DNA from 3 places in the Pedobacter sp. 22163 genome. Region 1 is predicted to be linked to each of the others. Evidence: riboswitches for the same ligand, from Rfam matches in the RefSeq annotation. Region 1 holds a riboswitch; each other region holds the start of a gene.
The links. Region 1 has a riboswitch for S-adenosylmethionine ahead of ACTJKN_RS01860 (SusC/RagA family TonB-linked outer membrane protein). Riboswitches for the same ligand answer to the same signal wherever they lie in the genome.
Positions count from the first base shown of each region.

Region 2: it holds a riboswitch for S-adenosylmethionine, as region 1 does, so the genes downstream of both, ACTJKN_RS10695 (O-acetylhomoserine aminocarboxypropyltransferase/cysteine synthase family protein) here and ACTJKN_RS01860 (SusC/RagA family TonB-linked outer membrane protein) in region 1, are expected to answer to the same signal.
Region 3: it holds a riboswitch for S-adenosylmethionine, as region 1 does, so the genes downstream of both, metH (methionine synthase) here and ACTJKN_RS01860 (SusC/RagA family TonB-linked outer membrane protein) in region 1, are expected to answer to the same signal.

Region 1 covers NZ_JBQEPM010000001.1:438,836-446,462, forward strand. The annotation lists gene ACTJKN_RS01855 (SusD/RagB family nutrient-binding outer membrane lipoprotein) at 1-873, opposite strand, end outside; gene ACTJKN_RS01860 (SusC/RagA family TonB-linked outer membrane protein) at 885-4,052, opposite strand; SAM riboswitch class I at 4,379-4,485, opposite strand; gene ACTJKN_RS01865 (peroxiredoxin family protein) at 4,623-5,894, shown strand; gene ACTJKN_RS01870 (trypsin-like peptidase domain-containing protein) at 6,056-7,627, opposite strand, start outside.
Region 2 covers NZ_JBQEPM010000003.1:562,576-570,202, reverse strand. The annotation lists gene mqnE (aminofutalosine synthase MqnE) at 1-1,112, opposite strand, end outside; gene ACTJKN_RS10710 (hypothetical protein) at 1,538-2,032, opposite strand; gene ACTJKN_RS10705 (trans-sulfuration enzyme family protein) at 2,155-3,270, shown strand; gene ACTJKN_RS10700 (hypothetical protein) at 3,396-4,409, opposite strand; SAM riboswitch class I at 4,621-4,731, shown strand; gene ACTJKN_RS10695 (O-acetylhomoserine aminocarboxypropyltransferase/cysteine synthase family protein) at 4,994-6,325, shown strand; gene ACTJKN_RS10690 (homoserine O-acetyltransferase family protein) at 6,369-7,466, shown strand; gene ACTJKN_RS10685 (homoserine dehydrogenase) at 7,606-7,627, shown strand, end outside.
Region 3 covers NZ_JBQEPM010000004.1:252,178-259,804, reverse strand. The annotation lists gene ACTJKN_RS12250 (pyridoxal phosphate-dependent decarboxylase family protein) at 1-24, opposite strand, end outside; gene metF (methylenetetrahydrofolate reductase [NAD(P)H]) at 201-1,154, opposite strand; gene metH (methionine synthase) at 1,300-5,001, opposite strand; SAM riboswitch class I at 5,220-5,324, opposite strand; gene ACTJKN_RS12235 (Bax inhibitor-1/YccA family protein) at 5,438-6,193, opposite strand; gene ACTJKN_RS12230 (hypothetical protein) at 6,232-6,798, opposite strand; gene murQ (N-acetylmuramic acid 6-phosphate etherase) at 6,968-7,627, opposite strand, start outside.

The DNA.
Region 1 (7,627 bases):
TTCAGTTCTACTTGCATAAACAGGAAGCCTAGGATCGCTTAAGGAAACAAGTTTATCAACAATGGTTTTACTGATGCGGTAATCGTTTCTCGTTTCGAATGAAGCTGCTACAGGATTTTGCTGGGGGGAAACATCATAATCAAGTTTTGCATTTTCCAGATTAGAGCTAATATAAAGTCCGCCTTCGGTTTTAATCTCATCGATGACCTGTTTTGCTTTTGTTGGTTCTTTATCTGCTATGCGCAACGCAATACGAAGACGTAATGAATTGGCAAATTTTTTCCAAGCCTCAGTACTGCCAGAATAAATAATATCGCCAGAAGCATTTCCGGTTTTTAAATTTAATGCGGTTTGTGCTGACTTTAAATCTTCTAAAATACCATAATAAACATCTCTCTGTTTATCATAAACTGGTGTAATAAACTGTTTAATTTTCCCTGCCTGTGTATATGGAATGTCGCCATAAGCATCAGTAAGTAACAAAAATACCCATGATCTTAGAATTAAGGCCACTCCTCTATAACCAGAATTTCCCTGTGCATCGCCCAATTCTATAATCTTATTATATCCAGGAATACTCTGTGCATAAGCGGTAGCCCATAAAGATGTAAAACTGCTATTCGAATAGATAAAACGATCTTCTTCCGTATATTGAACTTTGGCCCAGTGCTGGGCAAAGAGCAGACTCGAGTTCATGTTGTTGGTTACGCCCCAGTAAGCATCAACGGTGGCCTTAGTGGTTCCGGTAAGTAAATAATCAGGTACTGGAATTTCAGGGGCATTCGGGTTAATATTCACCTCATCAAGTTCTTTATTACAAGATGCGAACGCAATTGCCAAAATGGCCAGTATGTATAGTTTTTTATTTTTCATGATGGTAAGATTTAAAATTTAACATTCAGGTTAATGCCATAACTGCGGGTGCTTGGGTTCGATAAACTTTCTAAACCCTGCCCGTTGCCAGTATTAAAAGCCACTTCAGGATCAATATCTACTGTATTGCGGTGGATAATCCATAAGTTACGGCCAACTAATGATACTGAAACACCTTGCAGGCTTAGCGGACGAAGCCATTTGGCTGGTAGATTATAGCTTAACTTTACCTCACGAAGTTTAACATAGGAAGCGTCGAAAATACTCGATTCGTCGATATTCCTGAATGATTTATAATATTGTTGGGCAGGCAATACTTTTTCATTGCGTTTACCATCGGCAGTTACGCCATCAAATACTATCCCGTCATCATAAACGGTAACACCCGCAGGGACAGTTCCGTTTACCCTTACCGTTCCTTTAGCTTTATCATTGTCTGGGTAATAGTAAGAAATACCGCCATACTCTGCCGCTCTTCCTGGTAATGTAGAAGCCAATACGCCGGTATAGGTACCCGTTGAGTAAGTGCCGTTATAGATAGATCCGCCGATGCTTGCATCAACCAAAACACCCAGACTAAAGCCCTTATAGGTAAAAGTATTGTATACCCCGCCAATCCAATCTGGTGTATATTTTCCCAATACTTGTTTGGTTGGGTTTGTAGTTGGTGCTCCTGTAGCATTTACAATAATATTTCCATTGCCATCTCTTAAAAAGGCTGTTCCGAACAATGATCCATAAGGTTGCCCTACTGTGGCAATAACCTGTGCTGAGTTGGTAGCCACAACATAGTTTGTTAAGAATTTTTCAGCATCCAGCTCTATCACCCTACTTCTGTTTGCTGCGAAATTGAAATCTATATCCCATGTAAATGCTTTCTTAACTGGAGTAATGCCTAATTGTGCCTCGATCCCTTTATTGTTGATTTTCCCGGCGTTAAGCAGTTTTGACGTAAATCCGGTACTTTGACTTACATCAGCAGCCAAAATCTGGTTGTAACTATTGGTGTTGTACGCACTTAAATCTAAGCGTAACCTTTTGTTAAAAAAAACGGCTTCAATGCCCAGTTCTGTAGAAGTAGTGGTTTCTGGTTTAAGATCAGGTTTAAGATCAATAGCTCCTGTAGTGAGCTGTGGGTTACCTTTAAATGGCGCACCAAATGCATAAGTATTGATCAAACGGTAAGGATCGGCATCTTTACCAACTTTAGACCAACCTCCACGTATTTTCAAATAATTAAGTGCTTCGCTTTTAATGTCGAATGCTTCGGTTGCTACAAAACTTCCGTTAAATGACGGGTAAAAATACGACCTGTTCTGCGCTGGCAAGGTAGACGACCAATCGTTACGCGCCGTGATGTTGGCAAACAGATAATTTCTGAAACCAAGCTGTCCAGAGGCATAAACACTGTACGATTTTAATCTTGATAAATTATTTGATGAAATTAGAGGATCACGCGAGTTTTTAAGGGTATAAAGTCCGGCGATGGCCAATTTAGGAGCACTTTGATCATTCTGCTCGATATATTGCCTGCGGATGTTACCACCACCTAACAATTCGAGACTAAAATCATCATTTAACTGTTTGTTAAAATTTAATGTTGCATCAGTATTATTTTCGCTTACCGTAAAGGCACTCTCTGTATAAGAACCGAAAGGTGTTCCATTGGTACCATAGGCAATCCTAACTTTGCGCCTATCATTATAATAATCCGTTCCCGATCTGAAATTGAAATCAAGTCCATCAATAATTTTATAATTAAGCGCTAAACTTCCAATAATCCGGCTACGGTTTTGCGATACTGTATTTTCGTAGGCTACCCAATATGGATTGCTATAATAGCTATTGTTCCAGTTAAACGTTTTTCCATTTTCATCCAAATAATCTTTCAATTGGTTGATATCAACCTGACGACCGAACCAAGTAAACTGTAACATGGTACTGGTAGATCTTGAACCGCCTGTTCCAGGTAAATTATCAGAATTAAGCTTGCTATAATTTGCATTGGCAGTTAACGTTAACTTCGGTGTTATTTTTAATGATGTATTGAGCACAAACGAATTTTTGCCCTGACCAGAGTTAGGCACTATACCAACCTGTTTCAGGTTGTTGTACGATAATCGGAAGTCGTATTTTTCACCCGCATCTGCAATAGATACCCCATTATTTAATGAATATCCGGTTTGGAAGAAATCACGTACATTATCAGGATGCGCCACAAATGGAACGGCTACTCCCTTCGAATAAAATTGTGGGATTAGCCGACCATCCAATTTAGGGCCCCAGCTTTCATCTACCCCGTCATTGATTCCTTTACCCGCACCATCTACATAACTAAATTTGCCCTCCGATCCCTGACCGAAGGCATTTTGATACACGGGTAGCGTAAGCAAGGTTTCTAAAACCGCGTTCGAATTGATGGCAATTCCTAATCCTTTTTTCGATTTACCCGTTTTGGTTTTAATGAGGATGACACCTGCCGCAGCCCTCGAGCCGTATAATGCAGCGGCATTTGGTCCTTTTAACACACTCATCGATTCTATATCTTCGGGATTAATATCCGAAATGGTATTCGCGTAATCTCTTGCCCCAGCCGAATTTAACTGGGAATTATCTACCGGAATCCCATCAACCACAAATAATGGCTGGTTATTTCCCGCAATAGATGTTTCCCCTCTGATGACCACACGCGAGGAACCCATGCTCCCCTGGCTATTGGTTACCCTAACACCAGCTATTTTTCCCGCAAGTGCATTTACCAGGTTGGATTCTTTAGCTTCGGCCAAATCCTGTCCTTTTAATTCCTGAACAGCATAACCAAGCGATTTCTTCTGCCTTGAAATACCCAATGCTGTAACCACTACCTCATCCAGCGCATTATCGCTTGACTGAAGAATAATCGAAATGGGGCCAGCATTTTTATTAATCTGTATTTCCTGACTCTTAAAGCCGATATAAGAAAACACCAATGTGCCCTTATCGGGTGCATTAATTGAAAAAGCTCCTTTTGCATCAGAAATGGTGGCTTGTTTAGTTTCTTTTATTAATACAGAAACACCAGGCAGTGTTTCGCCATCTGCCGACTTTACCGTTCCGGTAACCGTTACATCCTGAGCAGAAAGCTTTTGCGCCAGGAAGAGCAGCAGGATAAACGTTATTGATTTTAAATTTTTAAACATAAGGTGTAGTTAATAATTAGTTAAAAGGGATAATATTTTTTGGCAAAACAATTCCGCCACGTCTAAAACCATGTTTGTTTTTAAAGAGAATAAAGGAATGGTAAGCCTAAAAAAGCCTGTTAAAATAGAACGATTTTAACAGGGCATGCGCATTCGGAAGTATGCATTAAGGTTTGCATTAATGGCTTTTTGCTCGTCTGTTTTTTTCATTTGAATAATTTTATTTAATGCATAATTTAATTTCAAGAACGCATTCAGGGCAAAAAAAAAGCACCCCATAAATCAGAAGTGCTCCATATATTCTTAAAAGGATAACGCAAACAACTGACTTAACTATCCCAGATTCATCCGGGATGGAATTAGCACCATTTCTAAAAATTAGATGGTTGCTAAGGCTTCACAGGGCCATTCCCTCCGCCTTTCTTGATAAGTATTTTAAAATAACTGCTGCAAAGGTATAACTTATTCCATTTATCCTATAGTTTTTATAGATTTTTATTGAAATATTTTTTCTTTGCCAATTACATCCATATCTTTGCCTACTAATTTAGTCGTCAAATACACATCACAATGAAACTAAAATCCCTTTTAACAGCCGTATTGGCTATGTTAATAACTTTCACATACGCTCAGAACCATATTGCACTTACAAATAATCAGGCAGCAAAGCGCACAGAGAAAAAACAAAATGCTTTTGTTGCCCTTGGTAACTGGCGTGGAATAGCCAAGGTAAAGGAAGGATTAGAAATCCCTTTTAACTTTGAAATCAGCGAAAAAAGCGGTCAACAAAAATTATATTTCCGCAATGCTGAAGAAAGTTTCGAAGGTGGCCTAGTAAAACAAGTAGCCGATTCGCTTTTCGTAAAACTTGATCAATTTGATAATGAACTCGCATTTGCGATAGATGGTGATCAATTAACGGGTACATTAAGAAAACAGGATAAAGCTGGTAAACCTTTGGTAATTGTTGCTGAAAAGAAAAATTACCGTTTTAAAACAACAGATAGACCTGCAGCGGCAGACTATTCTGGCAGTTATGATGTGGTTTTTAAATCGCCAAATGGTAAGGAAGAGAAAACCGTAGGTTTATTTAAGCAAACGGGTAACAAACTTACGGGCACTTTTCTACGTGTAACAGGCGATTCGCGTTATCTGGAAGGTGTAGTAGAAGGAAATGAATTTCAACTTTCCAGCTTTATTGGCTCCTCTCCTTCCTATTACAAAGGAACTTTCCAGCCAGATGGCTCATTAACCGGCGAAATTTTAGGTGCAAGGGGAAGCCAGCCTTTTACTGGAACTAAAAATAAAGATGCTGCCCTGCCCGATCCTTATAAACTTACCTACCTGAAAAAAGGATACAAAACGCTTGATTTTAGTTTCCCTGATGTAAACGGCAAAAAGATTTCGTTAAAGGATGAAAAATATAAAAACAAGGTGGTGATTTTAACCATAACCGGAAGCTGGTGCCCAAATTGTGTTGACGAAGCTACTTTTATAGCGCCCTGGTATAAAGAAAACAAGAAACGTGGTGTAGAAGTTATTGCTTTGCATTACGAACGCTCAACCGAACCCGAATATGCAAAAAAGGTGATGACGCGTTTCCGTGAACGTTTTGGCATCGAATATGATCAGGTTATTGCAGGTACTGCCGATAAACAGGTCGTATCTGAATCCTTGCCTGCACTCGATTCTTTTTTATCGTTTCCAACCACAATAATCATTGATAAACAGGGCAATGTAGCACAGATCCATACCGGTTTTAATGGTCCGGCAACCGGCAAATTTTATGATGAATTTGTGAAAGAATTTAATACAGAGATTGATACGTTGCTGAAGAAATAGCTTGATGATTTCATTCCTTTGTTGTCATTCTGAACGCAGTGAAGAATCTTTTTAAGATAGATTTATTCCAATAGAGAAGTTTTGGTCCGACTCTCTTTAGCCTGAGATTCTTCACTGCGTTCAGAATGACATTTATTTTTAGACAAGATTAGGAAGATACTTTATTGAATAGTCTTCAAAACAAAATCTATTATCGTTTTCTTTGGAACCACTACCGTTGTTGTCCGGCTAAACCTCGCGATATTAATCCCATAAAAATTACCCTCCCAATCAAAAACAGGAGAACCGCAGGCATTGGCTTTAATGGCTGCATCGTGAGTAAAAATGGCATTAAAACCATCTCTTCGCTCCGACTTCCCTCCATCAAATTTCTCTGCCGGGTGATTAAATACCGATTGACCCCGCCCCTCTAGTTTTAGCGTTTTACTCATCTTACCCGAAGCATTTTCCCATTCAAAAGTAATTTCGTCATCTGCCCAATATTTCATTATTTCAGGTGCAAATTCACTTGCTTTTTTTATCAGTTTACCATTCATACTGATCAGTTCATCGCCGACTTTTATACCTACTTTTTCTGCCGGACTGCCTGCTTTGATTAACGAAAACTGAACGGGGCTGGAATTATAAACCACCATTGCGCCCAAATAAGGTTGACTATTAATTTTCGGCAAATTAAATAGTGTGCTGCCTAAAACACTGTGCATCACTTTGCCGGCAGGATCAATGCTGTAAAGAAGTTTACCCATCTCGATTTTAACGCTGTCACTACCAGAGATATTTAAATCAATCCCACCGTCTATCCGTTGGTCAAGTTCAAATAAAACCAGGTCGTTCTCCTGATCTTTCCCAATTAGTTTAATTGGCACCACAATTCCATTAATATCACCTTTTGCTTGTTCGCCAACCATCGTGTTTTTACTCAATAGAAACTGTTTTTTAGCGCCATTTGCAGTTTTAACATTCAATAAGATTGCATAAATATCCTGGTTTTTTCCTTTTATCATACTTTTGATGGAAAAGCAAGTGTTTTTAAGCGTTGGCATATCAAAATCAGGATGTAAAGCTTTTTGTTTACTATCTTTCTGTAATTGCAAAAACAAGGGATCTGTTTTCACACTATCCTTCTTATCTGGGAAAGCGGTATAAAGTCTTTCGCTGTTTAAAGCGGTCCAATAACGGCGGTAAAGGTCAACAGGAATTTCGAAATTCATGTCTTCTGAAACATCAATGGCACTGTGCAATCCGATTACGCGGCCATAATAATCAAATAAAGGGCCACCAGAATCACCCGGTTCCATTTTGCAGGTGGAGCGGATAAAACCATATTCATTTTTCACTTCTGCAATATTTCCTAACCTTAAGGTTGGCAGCGTTTGATTTAAGGTTTCGGGATATGAAATACTGATACAAGGTTCGTTTTTAAGCAAACTTGCCGAATAACCCATCTCTGCAAATGGATAGTTGCCTTTATCGGTAATTTTCATCATGCCCACATCTGGAATGCCTGGCGTCTCTTTATTTTCTATTTTACCAAGTGCCAGCGCGATGCATTCGCGGCCATCAGTAAAAAAAACCTTATAATTTTTACCGGGCAAAATGGTGTGTGCAGCGGTTAGGATATAACCATCGGCACTAACCACCACCCCACTAAACTGGGCACTGGTTCTTTGATTTTGCTGTACATCGAAGCCCCACATCCGTACACTTGCAGGGTAGGCCTTTATAACTGCTTC
Region 2 (7,627 bases), on a different contig from region 1:
TATAAAGTATCGCGCTCTATTGCTTTTCTCCCCACTTGTTTAATCAGATTCACCAGTTCTTTGGTGCTCATTCCAGGCGTTTGCTCTTCTGCACCGGCCATTGAATATATTTTGGTGGTATCATCTAAAGTACCGTCAATATCATCAACACCATAATTTAAGGATAACTGAGCTGTTTCGCGGCTGATCATTGCCCAATAAGCTTTAATATGATCGAAGTTATCCATGTAAATACGGGCAATGGCGTAATTCCTTAAGTCTTCAATCACTGAAGATTCAGGTACATTGCTCATCTGGTTATGTTGATTTCTGAATTTTAGCGGAATAAAAGTCTGAAAACCACCTGTGCGATCCTGCAATTCTCGTAATTTCTCCATATGATCTACCCGGTGCCAATATTTTTCAATATGACCATAAAGCATGGTGGCATTACTGCGCATACCGAGTTTGTGCCATTCTTCATGTATATCTAACCATTGCTGACCAGTACATTTATCTTTAGCAATCTGTTCTCTGATTTCAGGGTGAAAAATCTCTGCTCCTCCACCTGGTATTGATTCTAGTCCGGCCTCTTTCATCAAACGCATACCTGTTGCATAATCGATTTTGGCTTTCTTAAAGATATAATGGTACTCCACAGGCGTTAATGCCTTCACGTGCAAATCAGGGCGGTGCTGTTTAATAGCGGTAAATAAAGCAGAATAAAAGGCCACATCGTATTGTGGAAGTACCCCACCAACAATATGCACTTCGGTTACAGGTTCGCCATCATATTTTTTAACGATATCGAGCATCTGCTCCATCGTTAAGGCCCAGCCTTCTTCTTTTTGTTTGATTAAACGCGAGTAGGAGCAAAATTTGCAGTCGTAAACGCAAAGATTGGTAGGTTCTAAATGGAAGTTTCGGTTGAAATAAGTTTTATCACCGTGTTTTTGTTCGCGGATAAAATTTGCCAGAACACCGAGGTAACCCAGTTCTGCATGTTCGTACAAATAAACGCCTTCATCAAAGGTAATACGTTCTCCATGAAGGACTTTGTGTGCTATGTTTTGTAATTCAGTTGATAAATTGGTATCAGCTAATATTTTTTCAACTTGCTCAGTTGTATTCATTCCTGATTTATTTTGAACAAAAATACAATAATGAGCCGATTTGAAAATCATTTTCTTGTAACAAACCGCGATTTTTGAATGTTGTCCTTGATAATTAACCACAGATTAACACAGATAATGATTGCTTTTTTAGGTGAGCTTAGCTGTAGGCGTTAATATTAGCCACGGAAACACGGAAGTCACGGAAAAATAACTATCAAACTTCCGTATAAACTGATGTTACCCCGCTTGACGGCCAGGTATGTAACAAAACCTGATTCTAATTTATATCTGTGTTATCTGTGGTTAAAAACCTCCTATAAAAGAGTCTAAGAAACTCCGTGTAAATCCGTGTTTCCGTGGCAATCCTAAAAGACGGTAACAAAAAAAGCACCTCTTTTCAGAAGTGCTTTATATGTTTTTCACAGGAAGATATTTTTAGCTAACTATCTTGCTGCAGGTACAAAAGTTAAAACGATGTTTGCAGTTTTGCCACCAAATTCAATCGGCGATTTCAAGATCATTTGTGTGCTGGAAAGATCAGTTAATACTAAACGGTAACCTTCTGTTACGTTTTTAGCTTTATCCCCTTCAAATATTTTCTTAAACTGGAAGGTTTGATCTTTAGGTGCTGCCGACCAGAAAATAGTCTGCATTACCGAACCACAAGCACTTGATGCTGGCAAAGTGTAAGAACCATTACCGCTATTGGTTAAGTTCCATGTACTTCCCTGGAAACATTTGTAAGATTTCTCTCCAAATAAACCTTGAACAGCGCCATCAGGCAATCCTTCTAAAGCTACATTACTCACTACCCATTCGCGAACAACTGTACCTCTGCTACCTGTTACACCTGCAGTTACTCTTTTTGCAGTATTACAACTTTGTAACATTACTAAAGTAGAACATGCTATTGCGATAGCTATAAATAATCTTTTCATTTTTGTTTAATTTAATTTCGTCAAACTTGTTACATAAATCTTGCCAAAACCATTACGAACCTTAAATTAGCGCCAAATTATTAAATTGCATCACCATATCACTTCGATCAAAATCAAATATTATGAAACCCGAAACCCTTGCTATTCACGCTTCTAATCTTGTAAAAAGCATTACCGGCGATGTTACCCTTCCTATTAATCTATCGACAACTTTTTTTCGCGACGAAGATGGAGGTTATCCAGGAGGCCATATGTATAGCAGGGTAAGCAATCCAAACCGGTCTGCTTTAGAAAACACTGTAGCCAAATTAGAATATGGCGAAGATGCTGCTGCTTTCTCTTCGGGCAATACCTGTGGTATGGTTTTGTTCCAGGCCTTAAAACCCGGTAGCCATATTATCGCTCCTGATGATATGTATTGGGGTATTAAAAAACAATTATTGACTATCTTTAACGATAGTTTGGAATTTGATTTTATTGATCAGACTGATCTAGACCTGATCCAATCGAGCATCAAACCTAACACCAAATTGATCTGGATCGAAACCCCATCTAACCCATTATTAAAGATTACCGATATAGAAGGAATTGCCAAAATAGCTAAAGCTAAAAACATTACAATGGCCTGCGACAGCACCTTTGCTTCGCCTATTTTACAAAACCCGATTTTACTGGGTGCTGATATTGTAATGCATAGCAGTACCAAATACCTGGGGGGGCATAGCGATGTACTTGGCGGGATTTTAGTAACAGCAAAAAAAGACGCGTTATGGGAGAAAATCAAAAACATACAGCAAACGGGTGGTGCGGTTCCTTCTCCCTTCGATTGTTTTCTGTTAACCAGAAGCATTAAAACCTTAGCCTATCGCATGAAAGGCCACTGCGAAAATGGAAAAATCATAGCTAACTATTTAAACGGACATCCAAATGTTGAGACTGTTTTTTATCCAGGTTTGGAAAGTCACCCACAGCACGAAATTGCAAAGAAACAAATGAAAGATTTTGGTGGAATGATGTCGTTTTTGGTTAAAGGGGATGTTGAAGCGGCCCACAAAGTGGCAAATAAGGTTCAGTTATTTGCACAAGCGACCAGTTTAGGAGGTGTAGAGAGTTTAATTGAGCACCGTTATTCGGTTGAAGGCCCTGATAGTAAAACGCCAAAAAATTTACTCCGTATATCTGTAGGCTTAGAACATGTGGATGATATTATCGCTGATCTAGCGCAGGCTTTAGGTTAAAAAAAATCGTCATTGCGAGAAGGCTTTTTCAGCCGACGAAGCAATCTTACAACGGTCGCTACTAGCGTGCGCTTCAAGATTGCTTCGTCGTTCCTCTTCGCAATGACGAATATTTGTTTTGAAATCTATTTAGGATTGCAAATCGTAGTCAACTTCAACGAATAATTTGCTTCTAATGGCTCATTGGTCTGTGCTAAACGTTGCGAACCTGTATTAGCCGGGCAGGCAATGTCACCAGCAGCATCATATATTAATTTTGTACCACCAGCTAATAATTCTTTAGGTACATAAACCTGTACCTTGGTAATCGAATAACCAGAAGGAAAATAACGCACATAATAACCGTCAGGGTGTTTGGTCCAGATGCCGCTTGGCACATCGCTTCTTGGTGGCGCCATACCCGCTATAATCGCATATTTTTCCATGTCGGCATAAGTATAATTTCCAGACGACACCAATTGACGGATATTATTTTCTGCTTCAAAAACAGCCCTCACCCCTGATGGTAACTGGTCTTTAGCCTTCTCCATTACATCGAAAGGCAAAACACCTAAAGCACCACCTTCCAATTGCGTAAGTTGTTTCGGTGTTAACAATTTAATGGCAGTTACTTTAACCTGGCCATTAAAATCGGCAAATTTTGTTCTTGCAATGATTGTCCAGAGTAAAGCCTGAATATCATGTTGGTCTACATCAGGATGTTTCTCAGCGCTTTTGAGTATAGAAACCACAATTTCTTCTTTAGGGCCTAAAACGGGTGCAAACATGTAACCATCACCCTTTGAAGGGGCGAAAGTTCCAGCTTTTAGGCAATAACTTTTATTGGTCATTTCGTAAAGTCCCTCGCAAAGCACAAAACCACCATCTGGATTTTTAGGCAGTAAGTACAAGGGCTGGGCTTTTAAATTTAATGAGTTAATAAAATCAGGCAGCTTTTCGCCTTCTCTATTTACGTCTTCAAAATTGGTGGTAATGGCAGCAGGTTGTTTTAAAAACTTGTCTACCCCTAAAGCTTTGGCGCCCTGGGCAGTGCCCACTTTTAATAATTTATCTTTTAAGCCTCCGAACTGAGCGTTTACATTATTTAAACAAGCGATAGTAAACAACAGGCCTAAACATAGGGATTTTGTATTTTTCATCATAATTAATTTAGATAGGTACCACAAACTTAGAATTTTAAGCGTTAATTCAGTATTAAAATTTCAGATTGTCATCGCATCATAAAAATACATAATTCATTTTCAATGAGTTAATGTAATTTCAAAATTTTATTTTGTGGATTAAAATTAAATTCAGACATTTGGAATATTATTTGGCAAATAGCTAAATAAAAGTCAATCTTCACGGGTTGATTTATAAAGAAGTGGCGAGAGACTGGCTCGATGACCCACTGGCAACCCTCAGAAAGAGAAGGTGCCAATTCCTGACCGGATAACATGGTGTTATTTGGAGATATAAATTAGAACTGATGAAAACATTAAATCTTCAATCGCTTAGCGAACCCAGTGCAGACCTTAAAAAGGTAGAACAAGCTTCTATTTCTTTTATTTGTTGCGATATGCATGCGATTACTTGTATGTTCTGTTGCATACAGTAATTTAAAAATCTTCCTTTTTTGTTTCTTTCAAATTGGAAGGTCCCGGAAAACCGGGATACGCCCTGCTAGGTTTTAGGATTATCCTAATTCTGTTATCTAATCACATCAACTAAAAAAATAGAAATTATGTCAACATCATATAAATTCGAAACTTTACAACTACACGCTGGTCAGGAAATAGATCCAACAACAGGATCAAGAGCTGTTCCTATTTACCAAACCACATCTTATGGATTTAAAAATGCCGAACATGGGGCTAATTTATTTGCATTAAAAGAGTTTGGCAATATCTACACCAGGATCATGAATCCAACCAACGATGTTTTCGAAAAACGTATTGCCGCTTTAGAAGGTGGCGTAGCTGCTTTGGCAGTCGCATCGGGGCAAGCCGCTCAATTTATAGCGTTAAATAACATATTGGAGGCTGGTGATAGCATTGTTTCTTCATCTCACATTTACGGAGGAACCTATAATCAATTCAAAGTAGCTTTTAAACGCTTAGGTATTCATGTCGATTTTGCAAATCCAGATGTACCTGAAGAATTTGAAAGCAAAATAACTGATAAAACAAAAGCAATCTTTTTAGAAACCATTGGCAACCCAGCATTTAGTGTGCCTGATTTCGAAAAAATTGCCGCAATTGCAAAAAAATACGATCTGCCTTTAGTGGTCGACAATACTTTTGGCGCAGGCGGGTATTTGTTTAAACCATTGGAACACGGAGCCAACATTGTTGTAGAATCTGCAACGAAATGGATCGGTGGTCATGGAACAAGTATTGGCGGTGTTATCGTTGACGGTGGAAATTACAACTGGGGCAATGGGAAATTCCCTCAATTCTCTGAGCCTTCAGAAGGTTATCATGGTTTGGTTTTCAGCGATGTTTTTGGTATCGGCGGACCATTTGGGAACATCCAGTTTATCATCCGTGCCCGAGTAGAAGGATTAAGAGATTTGGGACCTGCCCTATCGCCTTTCAATTCTTTTCTTTTATTACAAGGATTAGAAACTTTATCACTCCGGGTTCAACGCCATGTAGATAATGCATTAGCATTAGCCACCTGGTTAGAAAACCATCCATTAGTTAAAGAAGTTCAGTACCCTGGCTTAGCCAGCAGTAAATATAACAACCTGGCTAAAAAGTATTTAAGCAATGGTTTTGGCGCAGTTTTATCTTTCGAATTGGCTGGAAGCAAAGAAAATGCAACACAGGTAATTGATAACTTAAAACTGGTATCGCACCTGGCCAATGTGGGTGATGCAAAAACGCTGATCATTCAGCCTTCTGCCACAACACACCAGCAATTGAGCGAAACAGAACAATTAGCTGCCGGTGTTAAACCGAATGCGCTGAGGGTTTCTGTAGGCATTGAGCATATTGATGATATTAAAGCCGATTTCGAACAGGCATTTGCAACCATTAATGCCACAGTTCCGGCAGAGAATTTACAAGCCTAAACCCAAACCCCTTAGGGGCTTTTAACAACAACAACATTACAAAATGCATAATAGTAAAAACGACAATGTAAAATCCAATTCGGGGAATTTTGCGTCAACATATAGTTATAATAAACAGTTCAAATTAGAGAGCGGAAAAAAGATCCGTAACCTGCAAGTTGCTTATCAAACTTATGGCAAATTAAATGCAAATAAAGATAATGTGATTTGGGTTTGCCATGCACTTACTGCCAATGCTGATGTTTTTGAATGGTGGGAAGGTTTGTTCGGTGAAAATGCTTTGTTCAATCCGGAAGAACATTATATTGTTTGTGCTAATGTTTTAGGTTCACATTACGGCAGTACAAACCCATTAAGTACCAATCCCGTAACCGGCTTACCTTATTATCTTTCGTTTCCACAGTTTACCATCCGCGATTTAGTGTCGGCACACCAGTTATTGGCTTCGCATTTAGGTATTGATTATATTAAATTATTAATCGGAGGTTCTTTAGGCGGGCAACAAGCTGTTGAATGGAGCATTTCTGAGCCGAATAAAATCGAAAACCTGATCTTGATTGCCACTAATGCAGCACATTCTCCATGGGGAATTGCATTTAACGAAAGTCAGCGTTTGGCCATTACTACCGATAGAACTTTTTATGCCAACCAACCAAACGGTGGTAGCAAAGGTTTAAAAACTGCCCGTAGCATTGCACTTTTAAGTTATAGAACCTACAGCGCTTACGGCAGTACACAGGTAGAAAGCGTAAACGATAAAACCGACAATTTCAGGTCGTCTTCTTATCAGAACTATCAGGGAGAAAAACTGATCAACCGTTTTAACGCTTACAGTTATTATTATTTAACCAAAGCAATGGACAGCCACAATGTGGGCCGTAACCGCAAAAGTATTGCCGATGCACTAAAATTAATTACGGCAAATACTTTGGTAATCGGGATAGAAAATGACGTCTTGTTTCCTTTATCGGAGCAAAAATACCTGGCTGATCATATCCCAGGAGCAGAATTTAGTGCCTTGCACTCAGATTATGGTCACGACGGATTTTTAATCGAAACAGATGCCTTGACTAAGGTAATTGGAAACTTCATCAAGGAAAGCCGGAATAAAAAAATAATCAAACTACAGCATACCGCTTAGAAAGGCATAAGGTTTAGGGTTTTAGGGTTAAAATAAAGAGAACAACTAATATCTGTACCATCAAATTCAACAAAAAAATAATATAAAATAAATACAGTAAATCAGTGTAATCTGTTTATCTGTGTAATCACTTAAAAAAATGAGTAAGAATTTAAAAATCG
Region 3 (7,627 bases), on a different contig from region 1:
TTGGTCGATATTTAGATTATTCATGATGGTAATTTTAAGTAATAAAGAAACTACGTCATTGCTAGGAACGAAACAATCTTAAAGCGCCAGGTTAATTAGCGATCGTTGTAGGATTATTCATTTTGCAGTTGTTTTTAAAGGCATTCATGAGCTCACTTCGTTCGGTTATCTTCGTGCCTCGTAATGATGATGATTTTTGACTAAAATATAGCTTTTGCAATCTTTTTGGTCTGCTCTGGGCGGCCCATGGTGTAAAAGTGTAACACCGGGGCACCAAAATCAATCAGTTCTTTACATTGTTTAATCATGGCTTCGGTGCCAATTTCTTTTGCCTCGTTGTTATTTTTAGCGTGCGATAGCGCGTCCGTTAATTCATCAGGTAAATCGATGTGAAAAATCTTAGGCAGTACATTTAACTGCGATAAGGTACTTATAGGCTTCAAACCTGGTATAATTGGAATATTAATATCGTTTTCCCTGCATTTCTTTACAAAGTCGAAATACTTCTGGTTATCGAAAAACATCTGCGTAACAATAAACTCCGCTCCAGCTTCAACCTTCTTTTTCAGGTATTTGAAATCGGTACTCATGTTAGGCGCTTCGAAATGTTTTTCAGGATAACCAGCCACACCGATACAGAAATCACTTTTAAAGGTTTCTACATCTTCATGCAAAAATTTACCTTCATTATGGTTCTTGATGTGCTCGATCAAATCTGTAGCATAACAGTGTCCGCCAGGGGTTGGCACGAAATTCCCATCTGCCTTACGGGCATCGCCACGCAAAGCCAAAACATTATCAATACCCAAAAACTGTAAATCGATCAACGCATTTTCGGTTTCTTCTTTGGTAAATCCACCGCAAATGAGATGCGGAACGGCATCAACCTTATATTTATGGATAATGGCTGCACAAATGGCAATGGTGCCCGGACGCTTACGATAAGATACCTTTTGTAGCAAACCATTGGCTTGTTCTTTATAAATGTAATCCTCGCGGAGCGAAGTTACATCAATAAAAGGAGGATTAAACTCTAATAGCGGCTCTATCGCATCATAGATCCATTGTATACTTTGCCCTTTAATAGGCGGCAATAATTCAAAAGAGAACAAGGTTTTACCCTTTGCGTTTTTTATATGGTCTGTAATCTTCATAACCTATTTTTGGGTGTCATGCTGAGTGCTAACGAAGCATCTCTAACATTGTAGCAGTTCTTATTTCTGATGACTGCAAACATCAAAATTATATGTTCTTCGTTTTGAGATCCTTCGCTTCACTCAGGATGACAAATCGACAATATTAATAAGCTAAATTTGGACTCAACCACCGCTCCACTTCTTCAATTGGCATATTCTTTCTGATGGCATAATCTTCAATCTGATCTTTGGTAATTTTTCCCAATCCAAAATACCTCGAATCGGGGTGCGCGAAATAAAATCCACTTACCGCTGCTGTTGGATACATGGCATAACTTTCGGTTAAGTGTAACCCTATTTTATTCTCCGCATCAAGCAATTGGAATAAAGTTCCTTTTTCGGTGTGTTCCGGACAAGCAGGATAACCAGGTGCGGGACGGATACCTGCGTATTCTTCCTTAATCAATTCCTGATTGCTCAGATTTTCATCCTGAGCATAACCCCAATATTCTTTACGTACACGTTCATGCAGGCGCTCTGCGAAAGCTTCAGCCAAACGATCGGCCAATGCTTTAGCCATGATACTATTGTAATCATCGTAATTGGACTCGAACTCATTTACCAATTCATCAATCCCAATACCTGCAGTTACGGCAAAACCACCAAAATAATCCTGAATGCCACTTTCTTTCGGTGCAATGAAATCAGATAAAGCATAATAAGGCTGCCCATCTACTTTTTCGGCCTGCTGGCGGAGGGTGTGGATAGTTACCAGTTTGGAGTTCTCAGTTTTCAGTTCGGAGTCATTTGACAACTGATCACTGGCAACTGTCAACTGAATATCGTCTCCTACAGCATTTGCTGGCCAGAAACCGATTACAGCTCTTGCTGTTAACAGTTTTTCGTCGAGGATGCGTTTTAATAAAGTCTGTGCATCATCAAAAAGTTTTTTCGCTTCGTCGCCTACATTTTTATCATCGAAAATTTTAGGATAACTGCCACGAAGTTCCCAGGTATGAAAAAACGGCGTCCAATCGATATAGGGTACCAATTCTTCTAAGGGATAATTATCGAAAACCCTTGTGCCTGTAAATTCTGGAACGGGTAGGTTGGGCTGAAAATCAATCTTAAATTTATTTGCACGTGCCTCTTCTAAGGTTTTAAAACGTTTATCCGATCGCTTATTTAAATGTGCTTCGCGTGCTTTGTCATATTCTGCCCTGATACCTGCCACATAATCATCTTTTGTTTCAGGGTTCATCAAGGTGCTACAAACGGTAACACTTCTGGAAGCATCCAATACGTGGATAGCGGGTCCTGAATAATTTGGCGCTACTTTTACAGCAGCATGGATTCTTGAAGTAGTTGCCCCACCTATAATTAAGGGAATGGTAAAACCTTCACGTTCCATTTCTTTGGCAAAGTGAACCATTTCATCAAGTGACGGTGTAATCAATCCACTTAAACCAATAATATCGGCTTTTATTTCTTTGGCTTTTTTGATGATTTCCTGTGCAGGAACCATCACGCCCATATCTACAATTTCGAAGTTATTACAAGCCAATACTACACCCACAATATTCTTTCCAATATCGTGCACATCGCCTTTTACGGTGGCCATTAAAACTCTTCCTGCAGATGAACTTTGATCCTGATCGGGATTATCCAGCTTTTCCTGTTCGATAAATGGCAATAAATAGGCTACAGCTTTTTTCATTACCCTTGCCGATTTTACCACTTGGGGCAAGAACATTTTTCCGGCACCGAATAAATCACCCACAATGTTCATCCCGTCCATCAATGGTCCTTCGATTACCTGAATCGGGCGTGCATATTTTTGTCTGGCTTCTTCCACATCATCATCCAGGTATTCTACAATTCCCTTTACTAAAGAATGAGATAACCGCTCTTCAACAGAACCTTTTCTCCACTCTTCATCTTTAACCACCTCTTTACCTTTCGATTTAACGGTATCCGCATATTCTACCAAACGCTCTGTAGCATCGTCTCTTCGGTTTAAGAGTACATCCTCTACCCTTTCTAACAATTCGGGTGGAATTTCCTGGTAAACCTCTAACATCCCTGCGTTTACAATTCCCATATCTAAACCAGCCTGAATGGCGTGATAAAGGAATGCGGAGTGCATTGCTTCGCGAACGGTATTATTCCCCCTGAAAGAGAAAGAAATATTAGAAACCCCTCCGCTCACTTTAGCATGAGGTAGGTTTTCTTTGATCCAACGGGTAGCGTTTATAAAATCAACAGCATAATTGTTATGTTCTTCTAATCCGGTTGCAACGGTTAAAATGTTCGGATCGAAAATAATATCCTCTGGCGGGAAACCAATTTCGTGCACCAGAATATCATAACTTCTTTTACAGATTTCTTTCCTGCGCTCGTAATTATCGGCCTGTCCCTGCTCATCAAAAGCCATTACTACTACCGCAGCACCGTATTGCATAATTTTGCGTGCACTTTCGCGGAATTTCTCCTCCCCTTCTTTTAGTGAAATAGAGTTTACAATTCCTTTTCCCTGCAAACATTTTAAGCCATTTTCGATAACCGACCATTTGGATGAATCGACCATGATTGGCAATTTGGCAATATCAGGTTCAGAGGCAATGAGATTTAAAAATTTGGTCATTGCTGCTTCCGAATCCAACATTCCCTCATCCATGTTCACATCAATTATCTGCGCACCGCCTTCAACCTGTTGCAGGGCAACGGCCAGTGCAGCTTCGTAATCGCCACCCAAAATCAGTTTAGAGAATTTGGGAGATCCGGTAATATTTGTTCTTTCACCGATATTTACAAAAATACTTTCTGGGGTGATGGTTACAGGCTCCAACCCGCTTAAACGCATATAAGGTTCGATTACAGGGATTTTGCGCGGCTCGGCTTTTCGCGCATTTTTGGCAATACAGCCAATATGCTCTGGTGTGGTACCACAACAGCCACCCACAATATTCACAAAACCAGATGCAATAAAGTCATCAACCAAATGTGCTGTTTCGTGTGGTTGCTCATCGTAAGCCCCAAACTCGTTTGGCAAACCTGCATTTGGATAGGCCGAAACATAACAGCCAGCTTTTGCAGCAAGCTCCTCAATATGCGGACGCATTTCTTTAGCACCCAAAGCACAGTTAAAACCGATACTTAACGGTTTTGCATGCATTACAGAGTTTAAGAAAGCTTCGGCAGTCTGGCCTGAAAGTGTTCTTCCGGAGGCATCGGTAATGGTACCAGAAATCATGATCTCCAGTTTACGGCCAATTACCTCTTCATATTTTTTAATGGCTACAATAGCCACTTTAGCATTTAAAGTATCGAAAATGGTTTCGATTAATAATACATCAGAACCACCATCTACCAAACCACGCACCTGTTCATAATAAGCTGCTTCAAGCTCATCAAAATAGACTGCCCTAAAACCAGGATCGTTTACATTCGGCGACATGGAAAGGGTACGGTTGGTTGGGCCAATAGCACCGGCCACAAAACATTTACGGTCTGGATTTGCAGCCATGAACTCATTTACGGCTTCCTTTGCCACCCGCGCACCTTCAAAACTCATTTCGTAAGAAAGGTCTTCCATCTGGTAATCGGCCATGGAAATGCGCTGTGTACTGAATGTATTGGTTTCGATAATATCGGCACCAGCGGCCAGGTACTCCAGGTGAATGGTTTTAATAATATCCGGACGTGTGATGTTGAGCAAATCATTATTGCCTTTTACATCACAGGGATGGTTTTTAAATCGCTCCCCTCTAAAATCTTCTTCGGTTAAGGTATATCGTTGAATCATGGTACCCATTGCACCATCAATCACCAAAATACGTTTTTCTAATTCTTCTCTTATGCTCATTCTTGTTGTAAGATTTGAGATATGAGATACGAGATGTCAGATGTCAGATACGAGATATGAGATATGAGACTTCAGATATATGAAATTGGGTAGACGCTATGTCTCAAATCTCAAATCTACGGTCTCAAATCTATGGTCTCAGATCTATAGTCTCAAATCTATAATCTCAAGTCTCTAAAAGGCTTATTTAAAAAGTTGGTACGTGAATCGTAATCCTAAACTTATCTGTTTCTGCTATTTGCAGAATAGAATTTAGCACCTTGTATGGTTACAGGTTGCTAAGACTTCGTTGGGTCTAATCCCTCCGTCTTTCTTAATAAGCATACAAAAATGCAACAAAGCAACATCAATTCCAAAATTTATCGCTTTGCTACCAAATAAAATTACAAAGGCCATGCAATTCTGCACGGCCTTAAGAATATTGTTCTGTTAATGACTATTTTCTGCTTCCGAAAATACGAAGTAAGAAAAGAAAGATATTTAAGAAATCTAAGTATAGGGACAATGCAGCTACAATAGCCATTTTTTTAGATTCAATCTGAAGAACCTGCTCGCCGCTTGCTTCGATCCCTTCGCCAATTCTTTTGATTTTTTGCACATCATAAGCCGTTAATGCCGTAAATATTGCAATACCAATGAATGCCATAAACAAACTGAACTGCTCGCTTTGAACAAACATATTTATTACACTGGCAATCACTAAACCAATTACTCCAACCATTAAAATCGGCCCAAATTTACTTAGATCAATATTAGTTGTATAGCCCATAAATGCCATAATTCCGAATATTCCGGCAGCTCCAGCAAAACAGCTCACTACTGAACCTGAAGTATAAGTTAACAAGATAAAACTTAAACTAACTCCAGTTAATACTGAATAAAGTACAAAAACGCCAATTAACGCTGGTAATGATAATCTACTTAAACCAAATCCCATTAATAAAACCAGGCCGAGCGGTGCAAACATTGCTACATAACCAAAAATTGACATGCTCACTTTACCAGTTGTTGGATTAATATTTAAAAGGTATTGCATTAACTGCTCATTGGTACCAAACAAATAGGCGGCTACTGTTGACAAACTCAATGCCACGAACATCCATAAGAAAACGTTTGCAAAGAATTTTTTAGAAACAGATTTTTCCTGTACAAAAACACTGTTGTCCTGATATTGATAATTTTGTTGTTCCATTTTAAATTTTGTGTATTTAACTATATAAAAATAAATATTTAGTTTAATCTTTTTGTCAGCAATTCTTCAACTTTTTTAAAGAATTGTAGCGGTTTTAATGTGCGCCATGGCAGATTATCAAATGCACCACCAAAGTTAATGTAATAATCGATGTTATTATCGCGAAACTCGGTGATTACGTGTTCCTGAAAATTCACCCCAACAATCCAGCCATCTTCTACTTCCTGAAACCACTCTTCGTAATAACTGTCATCAGAGGCATGAAAATTAAGTATATTTTCACCGATCAGGATAAATTTATTAATGCCTTCATCCATCATCATCTCTAAAATATCGCGTTTCAGCAGCATAATGTCGTTGTTAATGGCATCGTTCCACTCGCCTATAAATTCTATAACGGCATAACTGCGATCATAATCGGCGTATAACACCTTCATGTACAAGGTATTCGAACCAAACTCGTCCCATTGCGGGTGCAGTAAAAAATTATAAATCTGCTTATCGAAGTAAAGTTCTGAATATTCGGTATTGTAAAACGGCGAACGCTCATCTTCTGCCGAAATATAATCATCTCTCCACTGGTAATAAGGCTCAATTTCGTGCATACTTCTTTCTAATTATTGAAGGATTGAATTTTGAATGAGTGACTAGATAAGTGATTGAGTTTTGAAAGAGTGAATGTTAAGATCGTTTCTACATTATATCATCCTATCCTTCAATCATTCTTTCATTCCATCATTCACTAATTCTTTCATTCAATCCTTCTCTCATTTCTTAGTGTCCTGCTTCAACTGCTTTACGTACACTTCCATAACGGGTTAACAACTCAGCTGCTTCATCGTAACCTATATTTAGCTCATCGGCAACCATTTGTGTTCCGCGGTCTACCAGTTTATGATTGGTTAACTGCATATCGACCATTTTATTGCCAACTACACGCCCCAACTGAACCATAACGGTAGTGCTTAACATATTTAACACCATTTTTTGCGCCGTACCAGATTTCATGCGGGTAGAGCCCGTTACAAACTCAGGGCCAACCACCACTTCAACCGGAAAATCCGATTCTGCAGCAATAGGTCCACCTGTATTACAAACGATGCAACCTGTTAAAATACCATGCTTACGTGCCGTGTTTAATCCGCCGATTACATAAGGCGTAGTACCTGACGCTGCCAGGCCAACCAAACAATCTTTCTCGTTAATTTCAAATTCCTGAAGATCTTTCCAGGCTTGTTCGGCATCATCTTCAGCAAATTCTACCGCTCTTCTAATCGCCGTATCTCCACCTGCAATAATTCCAACAACCCAATCAAAAGGAACACCGTATGTAGGTGGGCATTCTGATGCGTCTACTACACCTAAACGGCCACTTGTACCTGCACCGATATAAAAAAGACGACCACCTTTTTTCATTCGCTCGGCCACTGCCGA